3 regions of the Limnobacter sp. G6BE5S genome follow, and region 3 is predicted to be linked to each of the others. Evidence: predicted binding sites of a transcription regulator. Region 3 holds the regulator's gene; each other region holds the start of a gene.
The links. The regulator FliA, encoded in region 3, starts transcription of late flagellar genes. The targets are predictions, from matches to a motif close to CTAAAGTTTNNNNNNNNNNNGCCGNTA.
Positions count from the first base shown of each region.

Region 1 (3,278 bases), on a different contig from region 3:
GCACTGATAGGACTTGCACTTTACTGAATAATCAACAACACGGAGACAAAGTTTGATCACCAAAGAAATGATGAACAAGTTCATCAACACGCAATTTCCGCAAAGCAAAATCACAGTTGAACATGTAGACGGAGACTCTGCCACGATTCGCCACAAGATCACGGAGGCGGAATTGCGCCCCGGTGGCACGGTGTCGGGGCCTGTGATGTTTTTGGTGGCTGATTGCGCGCTGTACGTGGGTATTCTGGGGAGAATCGGCATTGTGCCTTTGGCGGTGACCACCAATATGAATATCAACTTTTTAAGAAAACCCTCAGCAGACCGCGACATCATCGGCGTGTGTAAGTTGATCAAGGTTGGCAAAACTTTGGCAATTGGCGAAGTGTCTGTGTACTCTGAGGGCTTGCCCGAACCCGTGGCGCATGCCGTGGGCACCTACGCCATTCCGCCCAAAAAAGACTGATCGCGTCCAATCAAAAGGAGCACAACCATGAGTAACACCATTCGCGTACTGGGTATTTCAGGAAGCCTTCGTGCAAAGTCTTGCAACACGGGTTTGTTGCGCGCGGCAGCGGGGCAGTTGCCCCATGGCATGGAAATGCACTTCGCCAATTTGATCGACCTGCCTTTTTTCAATGCTGACCTTGCGGAAAGACCGGCTGCTGTTCAAACCTTTTTTGACCAGGTGAAACAAGCCGATGCCTTGTTACTGGCCTGCCCTGAGTACAACTATTCAATTGCACCGGCCCTGAAAAATGCGATTGACTGGGCTTCGCGTTACCCGGACAACGCCTTGCTGGCCGGCAAGCCAGTGGCCATTTGTGGCGCAGGCGGCGGCATGGGTACTGCGCGTGCCCAGTACCACTTGCGGCAGGTGTGCGTGTATCTCGATTTGCATCCCTTGAATAAACCCGAGGTGTTTGCCAGCGCATTTTCAGGCGGATTCGATGCAGACGGTAATGTGACCGACGAGAAAATCAAGTCAAACCTGGCTGCCCAGTTATTGGCCTTGAAAACATGGAGTCTTCGCCTGAAAGGGTAGGGGTGAAAAAAAATTTCACTTCAGCCCTAAAGAATCATTTTTTCCAAGCGTTAATGAATCATGAGCAGCGCACGACAGTGCACGACACTGAAGGCGACTAGCTCCTAACTAAATAAATTGCTTGGAGAAATATCATGCTAGGAATCAACACCAACGTAGCCTCACTGACCGCCCAAAAGAACCTGTCTGGTTCAGGCATGGGTTTGAACAACGCGATTGCCCGCCTGTCCTCAGGCCTTCGTGTAAACAGCGCCAAAGACGACGCAGCAGGCCTGGCCATTGCCGAGCGCATGCAAGCCCAAATCAAGGGCTACGATGTGGCCGCCCGCAACGCCAACGACGGTATTTCACTGTTGCAAGTGGCCGACGGCGCCATGGGCAAGATCAGCGACAACCTGCAACGGATGCGTGAACTCGCAGTGCAGGCCAAAAACGGCACCCTGAACGACACCGACCGTGTAAACCTGAACCGCGAATACGCGGAGCTGGCCAACGAAGTGGATCGCATTGTGACCGGTAGCACCTTCAACGGCAACAACATGTTTGATGCCGCCAACAAAACACTGAGCTTCCAGGTGGGCACCGGCAACGCGGTTTCCGACACCTTGGCACTGAATTTGACTGACGATGGTCTGGCTGCAGGCAATGACCTGAGCACCATCATGGCCAACGGCGCTGCAAGCATTCAGGCCAACCTCAATGGTGTGGACACGGTAGCGAACGCCACCACCGCGATCACCACGCTGGACGCCTCGATTGACGCCATCACCGGCATTCGTGCTGTGGTGGGTGCGGGCCAAAGCCGACTGGAGCAGGTGGCCTCGTTTGCCGACTTGTCCAGCACCAACTTGCAAGCCGCACGTGGACGGATCATGGATGCAGACTTTGCCAAGGAAACGGCAGCACTGACCCGCTCACAGATTTTGCAGCAGGCTGGCACCGCCATGCTCGCCCAGGCCAACCAGTTGCCCAACAACGTGCTGAGCCTGTTGCAGTAACCCTGAATTGACCAAGCACTGGCTGATCTGACTAGCATCGGATCAGCTGGTTTCGGCAGGGGACATTCCCGGATTCGGACCATTCGTCCTCTGCCTTTTTTCTCCCCGCTGGTGTTTGTACCAATGACATCACGCACCATTTGGCATTAAACTGCATTTATTCCGTAAAAAATGCATATAAATGCAAGATTTCTCTCAAGCCTTTGTACAAGCCTTTACCCTGATCGGGCAAGCTGACCCCACGTTGATCGACATCATTGCTTTGTCGCTTCAAGTCACGTTCACAGCCGTCTCCATTGCATGTTTGCTTGGTTTTCCAATCGGGGCTGCTTTGGCCATTGGCCGGTTTCCAGGGCGAATGGTGCTGGTGGTGTTTCTGAATTCCCTCATGGGTTTGCCACCGGTGGTGGTGGGTTTGGTCATTTACCTGTTTTTATCAGCGGCAGGGCCCTTGGGGTTTCTCCAATTGCTTTACACCCCCACAGCCATGGTGATTGCGCAGGTTGTGCTGGTAACCCCCATTGTGGCGGCGTTGGCCCGGCAAGTGATCGAAGACCTGTACGGCGAATACGACGAAATGTTGCGCGCCATGAATGCCAGTCGCATTCAGACCATTTGGACCCTGATTGTGGATGCACGCTATTCCTTGCTGACCAGTGCGTTGGCTGGCCTGGGCCGTGCGCTGGCCGAGGTGGGGGCCGTGATTATTGTGGGGGGCAACATTGCCAACGTAACCCGTGTCATGACCACCACCATTGCGCTTGAGACCTCGAAGGGTGAATTGGCCCTGGCGCTTGGTCTGGGCATTATTCTGATTGTGCTGTCCATTCTCATCAATGCCGGCCTGTTTCTTTTAAAGCAGGGCGCACAGAAGAGGGCCTATGCTTAAGATGAACAGCGACCTGGTGTTACTTGCCCCACAGAAACCTTTCTCGGGTTTTTTACCGATCCAGTTCGAGGGGGTGCACCTTTCGTTTGGCAAACACCGCATTTTCAGTGATCTGAACCTGAAAATCGACGGGCCGGGCATCACAACCATCATGGGTCCCAACGGCGCAGGAAAAAGCCTGATTTTGCGACTGCTGGCAGGCCTGATTGAGCCCGGCAAAGGATGTGTTCACTTCAGTGGCTTGAATCAAACACCCCGTGATCAAATCGGTTTTGTATTTCAGCGCCCTGTGCTGTTGCGTCGCAGCGTGGAAGCCAACTTGTGGCATGCATTGGCCATTGCTGGAAGT
Region 1 is NZ_JBZFLM010000003.1:68,792-72,069, reverse strand. It holds gene chrA (chromate efflux transporter) at 1-27, shown strand, start outside; gene ACVL1J_RS06080 (PaaI family thioesterase) at 53-463, shown strand; gene ACVL1J_RS06075 (NADPH-dependent FMN reductase) at 491-1,042, shown strand; gene ACVL1J_RS06070 (flagellin N-terminal helical domain-containing protein) at 1,177-2,040, shown strand; gene ACVL1J_RS06065 (ABC transporter permease) at 2,222-2,929, shown strand; gene ACVL1J_RS06060 (ATP-binding cassette domain-containing protein) at 2,922-3,278, shown strand, end outside.
Region 1: the regulator FliA is predicted to act here: its motif matches at 1,069-1,095, upstream of ACVL1J_RS06070 (flagellin N-terminal helical domain-containing protein).

Region 2 (3,278 bases), on a different contig from region 3:
GGTCGGCATCAACCACATCGCATTGATCCAGCACACCGGGACGCGGGGCCAACATCAAAATGGACACATCGTCTTCGAAACCCTTTTGCCGAATGACCGAGCCGCCCCAATGTTGAACACGCATCTGAATGCGCTCGGGCAATTCGGACCAACGCCCCTGACTGCTTTGCTGATTGACAAACTCCAGCAACCGTTCTTCTCCAAATGCTTCTGAGCTGGTCGAGAGCACCTCGGTCACGCCATCGGAGTAAAGAATCAAAGAGTCATCGTCGCCCAAAGTCAGCTCGATGTCTTCGAAATCATCAAGTTCGAATAAGCCAACGGGATAACCCCCACCACCCAACACAGTGGCTGTGCTTCCTTTTGATAACAGAAGCGGAGACGGGTGACCTGCCTGGCACAGGGAGACATTGCGGTTTGCCGTGTTAAACACACCGTAGATCATGGTGAAATACGACAGGTCAGACTCGGTTTGCTGAAACAATCGATTCAGACGCGCCACCACATCGCGTGGTTTGGAAACAATCCGTTGTCCGTCGCTGCCCAAGCGTCCTTCGAAAACGATACTGGTGTTGGAACGGTCAGCAAACATTTGAACCAGTTGCATGGATTTGACCGCTGCCGGAATGCCATGACCAGACACATCGAGCAGGTAAAAACCATAGACGTCGCGCTGCAATTCAAAAACCTGCAGGTGATCACCCGACACATACTTGGATGGCACAGACAGCCACTGGTAATTCAGCCCCTGAAAGGGACTTTGCGCCTCGGGCAGAAAACTGCGCTGCAAACCAGAGACCGCACGCAGATCTTGTGCAATTACTTCGTGCGCATGCGCCAGTTCATTGGTTTTCCGGGTAAGTTGAGCTTGAAGCTCGATTCGACGCACAGCGGACTGCAGCCGTGCCTCAAGTTCATTGCCATCAACAGGCTTTGCGAGTACGTCATCGGCACCGGCATCCAGCGCCTTGATCAGAAATTCTTCATCATCTTGGGCCGACATCAAAATAATGTAGGTGTACTGCCCCAAGTCGAGTTGGCGTAACGCCACGCACAACTCGGTGCCCTGCATACCTGGCATTTGCCAGTCCGCAAGTACCAACTGAAAACGGTCACGTTCAATCAGTTCGATCGCTTCCTGACCGCTGGCTGCAAACTCAACCGGATAACCCCACTTGGCCACCATGTGAACGAAGAGGTTTCGCTCAACCACCGAATCATCAACAACCAGAATTCGGGGTAGCTGCTTGTTGAGGTCGTGTTCTGTCACAGTGGCTCAAGCCTGCTGTAAAAAGGCAACAGCTTTGGGCATGTCATCCAGCAAGGAAAACTGGCGATCCATTCGAGATAGCTCGAACATCATTCGCACGGATTTATTCATGCCAACCACGGCCAACTTGCCTTGGTGGTTGGTGATGTTTTTGAGCAAAGCAACCAGAGAACCCAAACCACCAGAGTCCACCAGTTTGACAGCCCCAATGTCCAAAGCAAATTTTCGGGTGGAGTCCAGTTTGGGCACCACCGCGTTGCGGATGATTGTTCCCACCGCACTGTCCAGTCGAACTGCATCTACGCGCAGCAAGAAAATATCCCCCACCTCTTCTGTCGAAACCATGTTGTTCGCCCTAAACTGTTAATTCTCTTTTCTAAAAGTGTGCGCTTTTCGGCACTTCACGCGATAATTGTATAAAACAAGCTCTACAAATTAAGCATATACAAAAACAATAGGATAACGTGTCAATTAATGATTCATATTTTTTTAAAGATTGACAAATATTAATCAAAATTGACCTTTGCAATGATCAGATCAGGTCAATATTTAAAGCCTGTTCTTACAACCAAGCAGACCAGCGACCCCACTTATGCGACACATATTTTATTTAGCCTTCGCCCTATTTTGCCTGACTGGTCACGCCCAAGAAAGCATTGAGGCCAATACTTCGGCAGCCAATTTGGAAAGCACAGTGGCGATAGAACGGAGCCGAACCCTGACTTTTACCGAGATGGGACAGCCCAACGGGGTCCGCTTAAGTGGTATTAACCGCTTTGTTGATTTGAATTCCGGTATTCGGCTGGACGAATTGGTGACTCGCGCCAATCTGAGTTTGCGTGTGCTGTACCCCCAAGGAATGCGACACGATCAGTCATTTGTGCGCGTGTACGTGAACAATCAGCTTTCGGGTATTTCTCAACTGAGCGTGGCAAGGGCTGGTGTACCACACACGATAAATATTGAACTGGATCCGTTGCTGTTTTCCGATTTTGCGACAGTGCGGATTGAATACGACGGTACTTACGACAGTGAATGCGTAGACCCGGGTAACCCAACCCTGCGCCTTGACATGCGCCCCGAAAGCACACTGACGATTGGCTCAACACCATTGAACCTGGTGAATGACCTGGCCTTGTTGCCAGCACCCTTTTTTGATCCCCGCGACAACCGCAAACTAAAACTGCCATTGGTTTTACCACTGGAGCAAACCGAAACAAGCATGAAGGCAGCCGGTATTCTGGCCTCTTGGATGGGAGCCCAGGCCTTTTACCGACAGGCTGAGTTTGATTTGCTTGAAACGGCGTCGAGCACCCGACACACCATCATTTTGACCAAAGGCAAGAAAATGCCTGAGGGTATGAGTGAGGCGGACATTGAAGGCCCATCACTCATGATTGTGAGCGCCAAAGAAAACCCATGGATCAAACACCTTTACGTGATGGGCCGTACTGACGAGGAGTTGTTGCAGGCCGTGTACGGTTTAGTGATTGAAGGCCAGGTGCTCAGTGGACAGAAAGCCTTGGTCAAAAAAGTAGACCTGGGGGCGCCACGAAAGCCCTATGACGCACCACGCTATGTGCCCACCAACCGACCAGTGCGCTTTGGTGAATTAATCGACTTTCCGGGTCAACTTGAAGTCAGCGCAGACAAACCGCGTGCTGCGATCAATTTGCGCCTTCCGCCCGATTTGTTCAGCTGGGCAGGCCGCAATATCCCGATGGATTTGAAGTACCGGTACACAGCACCCTCGCGCTGGAATGATTCACTGCTGAACATTGAAATCAATAATTCCCTGATTCAATCCTTCCGCCTTGCACCACGATCCGAGCAGGTACAAAACAAAATCAATATTGATTTGTTGGGCCAGGCCGAACTGACCAGCGAAGAAGCCTTGCAAATCCCGGCCTTCAGGGTGGGCGGCAACAACGAGCTGGCATTCGCTTTTGGATTCATGGCGGAGGGTGGTGGCGCCTGCACGCGGGTATCGCAAGTGGCACGCGGTTCC
Region 2 is NZ_JBZFLM010000006.1:236,159-239,436, forward strand. It holds gene ACVL1J_RS12655 (response regulator) at 1-1,270, opposite strand, end outside; gene ACVL1J_RS12660 (STAS domain-containing protein) at 1,277-1,615, opposite strand; gene bcsB (cellulose biosynthesis cyclic di-GMP-binding regulatory protein BcsB) at 1,863-3,278, shown strand, end outside.
Region 2: the regulator FliA is predicted to act here: its motif matches at 1,760-1,786, upstream of bcsB (cellulose biosynthesis cyclic di-GMP-binding regulatory protein BcsB).

Region 3 (3,278 bases):
ATGCCTGCACCGGACATGATTTCCGATGTGGCCAAACGCCGCTCGCAAGCCGCCAGCGATGCCATGGTCAACGAGCAAAATGCAGTGCTGGAAGAAATCAAGCAAATGCGCCAGTTGCTGAAAGATCAAATGACCATGATCACCTGGCGCGATGCCCTGGAGAAGAACCCCCAGCGTGGCGAATTGTGGAACCAGTTAACCCAATCGGGATTCTCTCCCCTGTTTGCACGCACCGTGGTTGAAAAACTGCCTGCAGACCTGACTGATAGCCAGGTGCAAGACTGGGTGATGAATGTCATCAAGAAAAACCTGAACGTGGTGCCTGCCGACAAAGACATTGTTGAAACTGGCGGTACTTTCGCCTTGGTTGGCCCCACCGGCGTGGGCAAAACCACCACCACAGCCAAGCTGGCTGCACGTTGCGTGGTGAAGTACGGCGCCGATTCGCTGGGCTTGATTACCACCGACAGCTACCGGATTGGTGCCCAGGATCAACTGCGCATTTACGGCAAAATTCTGGGTGTTCAGGTTTACACCGCACAAACCCATTCAGACCTTGCCCAGCTGCGCAACACCATGCAACGCAAGCGCCTTATTTTGATCGACACCGTGGGCATGGGTCAGCGTGACTCACGCGTGGCAGAACAAACAAAAATTCTGACCGACAGCCATGTAAAACGCGTTTTGCTACTCAATGCCACCAGCCAACCAGAGACCCTGGATGACGTTGTTCGTCATTACAAGAGCACTGGTCTGAATGGCGCAATTTTGTCCAAACTCGACGAAGCCATCAAAATCGGTGGTGTGCTGGATGTGGTCATGCGTCACAAACTGGCCTTGCATTACATTGCCACCGGCCAGCGCGTACCTGAAGACTTGTTCCCCGCTGATCCTCGCGTGTTGGTGCACCGCGCCATGCGTGCGCGCAGCAGCCAGGCGTTTCAAGCCTCGAGCGAAGAATTGAAATGGAAAATGGCCCAAGTCTCTACGACTGGAATTTAAAGTTTCATGGTCAACTAGAACACATGGATCAAGCTAAAACACTTCGACACCTGTTGGGCCGCAAAGCCGCCACCATTCATCCGATTCTCGGCGACATGGCCAGTGATTATGCGGCCTGCCTGGCCCGATTCGTATTGGAGCAGCAGGCAAGGCAAGAACGTGCCGCGGTGTTGTTTGATGGCTCGGTTGCGGGGCTGCCCCAGTTGCTGCCACCCCATGGTCGGCCCGATCTGATCGAATTTTTCAATGGCAAGCTGAATCTGGAAGACCAGGTCATCGAGCTTGCGCAATCCCAATACCTGGTGGTGGCCCGAATTGGCCTGGAAGCCCTGACCAAAAAACCGGCCCAAGCTGTGGCTTTGCTGGGCAAGCTTCACCGCATGCCCGTGAGCTGCGATCGCTTTTATGCCACTTTGCCCTACGAGGCCGTTGAACTGGCCAAGGCGTTTTCCCCGCAAGACGACTGGTATTGGGTCGTACAACCCACTGCAAGATCGGTTACGCGTGCTTTTCAGGCCATTCGTTCTTCCAAAGGGGTAGACGAAAATATTCACCATCGTGTTATTGTTGCGGGTGTAAGAAGCACAGATGAAGCCGATCACGTGTTTGCAAATTTGCTGGAAAGCACTTCGAGCTTTCTGGTCAATCCGCTGCAGTACGCGGGGCATTTGCCAGCTTTGCCCTCGGGCAAGGCCTTGAACCAGGTCGGTCGGGAGATGATTGCGGCAGGTCGCCGAATTGCAAGAGCCATTTGCTCTTTCGACGAACACGCACTGGCGTAATAACAAGACAGGAAGCACAGACTCCATGTACACAGCCCAGGGCACTTTAGACAAATCAAAGCAGGTGGACCAGTACATTCCGTTGGTTCGCAGGTTGGCCCATCACCTCATCGCCAAATTGCCGGCGTCTGTGCAAATCGACGACCTGATTCAGGCCGGTCTGATTGGCCTGATGGACGCCATTACGCGTTTTGAGGAAGGTCAGGGCGCTCAGTTTGAAACCTATGCCAGCCAGCGAATTCGTGGCTCCATGCTCGATGAATTGCGCGCGGCCGACTGGATGCCCCGTGGCGTGCGCCAGGCGCAACGAAAAATTGAAACTGCAACCCTGAAAGCCGAGCAAAAGCTTGGGCGTTCGGCCAATGAGAAAGAGATCGCCGAGGTCATGGGCGTTAGCCTGGATGAATACCAGGACATGCTGTTTGACTCGCGTGGCGCTTCTCTGGTGTTCTACGACGACTACGCAGATGATGGCGACGGCGAAGGTTACCTTGACCGACAAATTGGTGGTGATGAAGAAGCCAACCCGCTTGAAATGCTGGGTGATCAACGTTTTCGTGAAAATCTGATTCAAGCCATTGAAGACCTGCCGGAACGTGAAAAAATGCTCATGGGACTGTATTATGAGCAAGAGTTAAACTTCCGTGAAATCGCCGCTGTGCTCGGAGTCACTGAATCCCGTGTGTGCCAATTGCACACACAGGCGGTCAGTCGCCTCAAAGCCAAGCTTCGCGAACACTAAGCACACATGGCAGATCCCAAAGCCCAGGGAAAACCGAGAACATTCGAGCAGTCTCGCACCAGGGTCAACCGCTCCCTGATTTTAGTCATCCTCACTGGCGTTGGTCCTTTGACCCTGGCTGCTTTTTACATGGCGGCCACCACCTCTGATCCCGGCAACTGGAAGTTAACCATTCTGCTCACCCTGGCACTGGGTGTACTGGGTGCCTGGTTCATGGGCAACAAGCTCATGTCCGGCTTGCTGGAAATTATCCAGTCTTCCGTTCAATCTGAAAGCCAGTTGCGTCGCCTCATGGAATTGTCAGGTGACTGGTATTGGCATCAAAACTCCGCCCACACCATTGTGCGAATCATTTATCGGGGCAGGGATCAAAACAGCAACTCCCGCAGTGGCTTCAAGCTGCCATTCGACGGCCTGGCCCGTTGGGATGTCGAAGGTTTGAAGTGCATCGATCCACGCTACAACTGGGACACATTCAAAGAACTGCTTGACAGCCACCAACCCTTTGATCGGGTGTGTTTTGAATACTGGCCCCAAGATGCAGAGCGTATTATTTTCGAATCCACCGGTCGTCCCTTGTACAACGCCAAAGGCGATTTTATGGGCTACATGGGGGTGTCTTCCGATCGAACGCAGAAACGCCTGAATGAACAATTGCTCTCCTTGCAGCGTTCCCTGTTGCAAGGTGTGTTGCTTTCTGCGCCCATTCCTGAACTGGCGGCTTCATACGCACGGGGCCTGAAAAACTGCCT
Region 3 is NZ_JBZFLM010000007.1:14,450-17,727, forward strand. It holds gene flhF (flagellar biosynthesis GTPase FlhF) at 1-1,002, shown strand, start outside; gene ACVL1J_RS13055 (hypothetical protein) at 1,026-1,784, shown strand; gene ACVL1J_RS13060 (RNA polymerase sigma factor FliA) at 1,810-2,526, shown strand; gene ACVL1J_RS13065 (sensor histidine kinase) at 2,533-3,278, shown strand, end outside.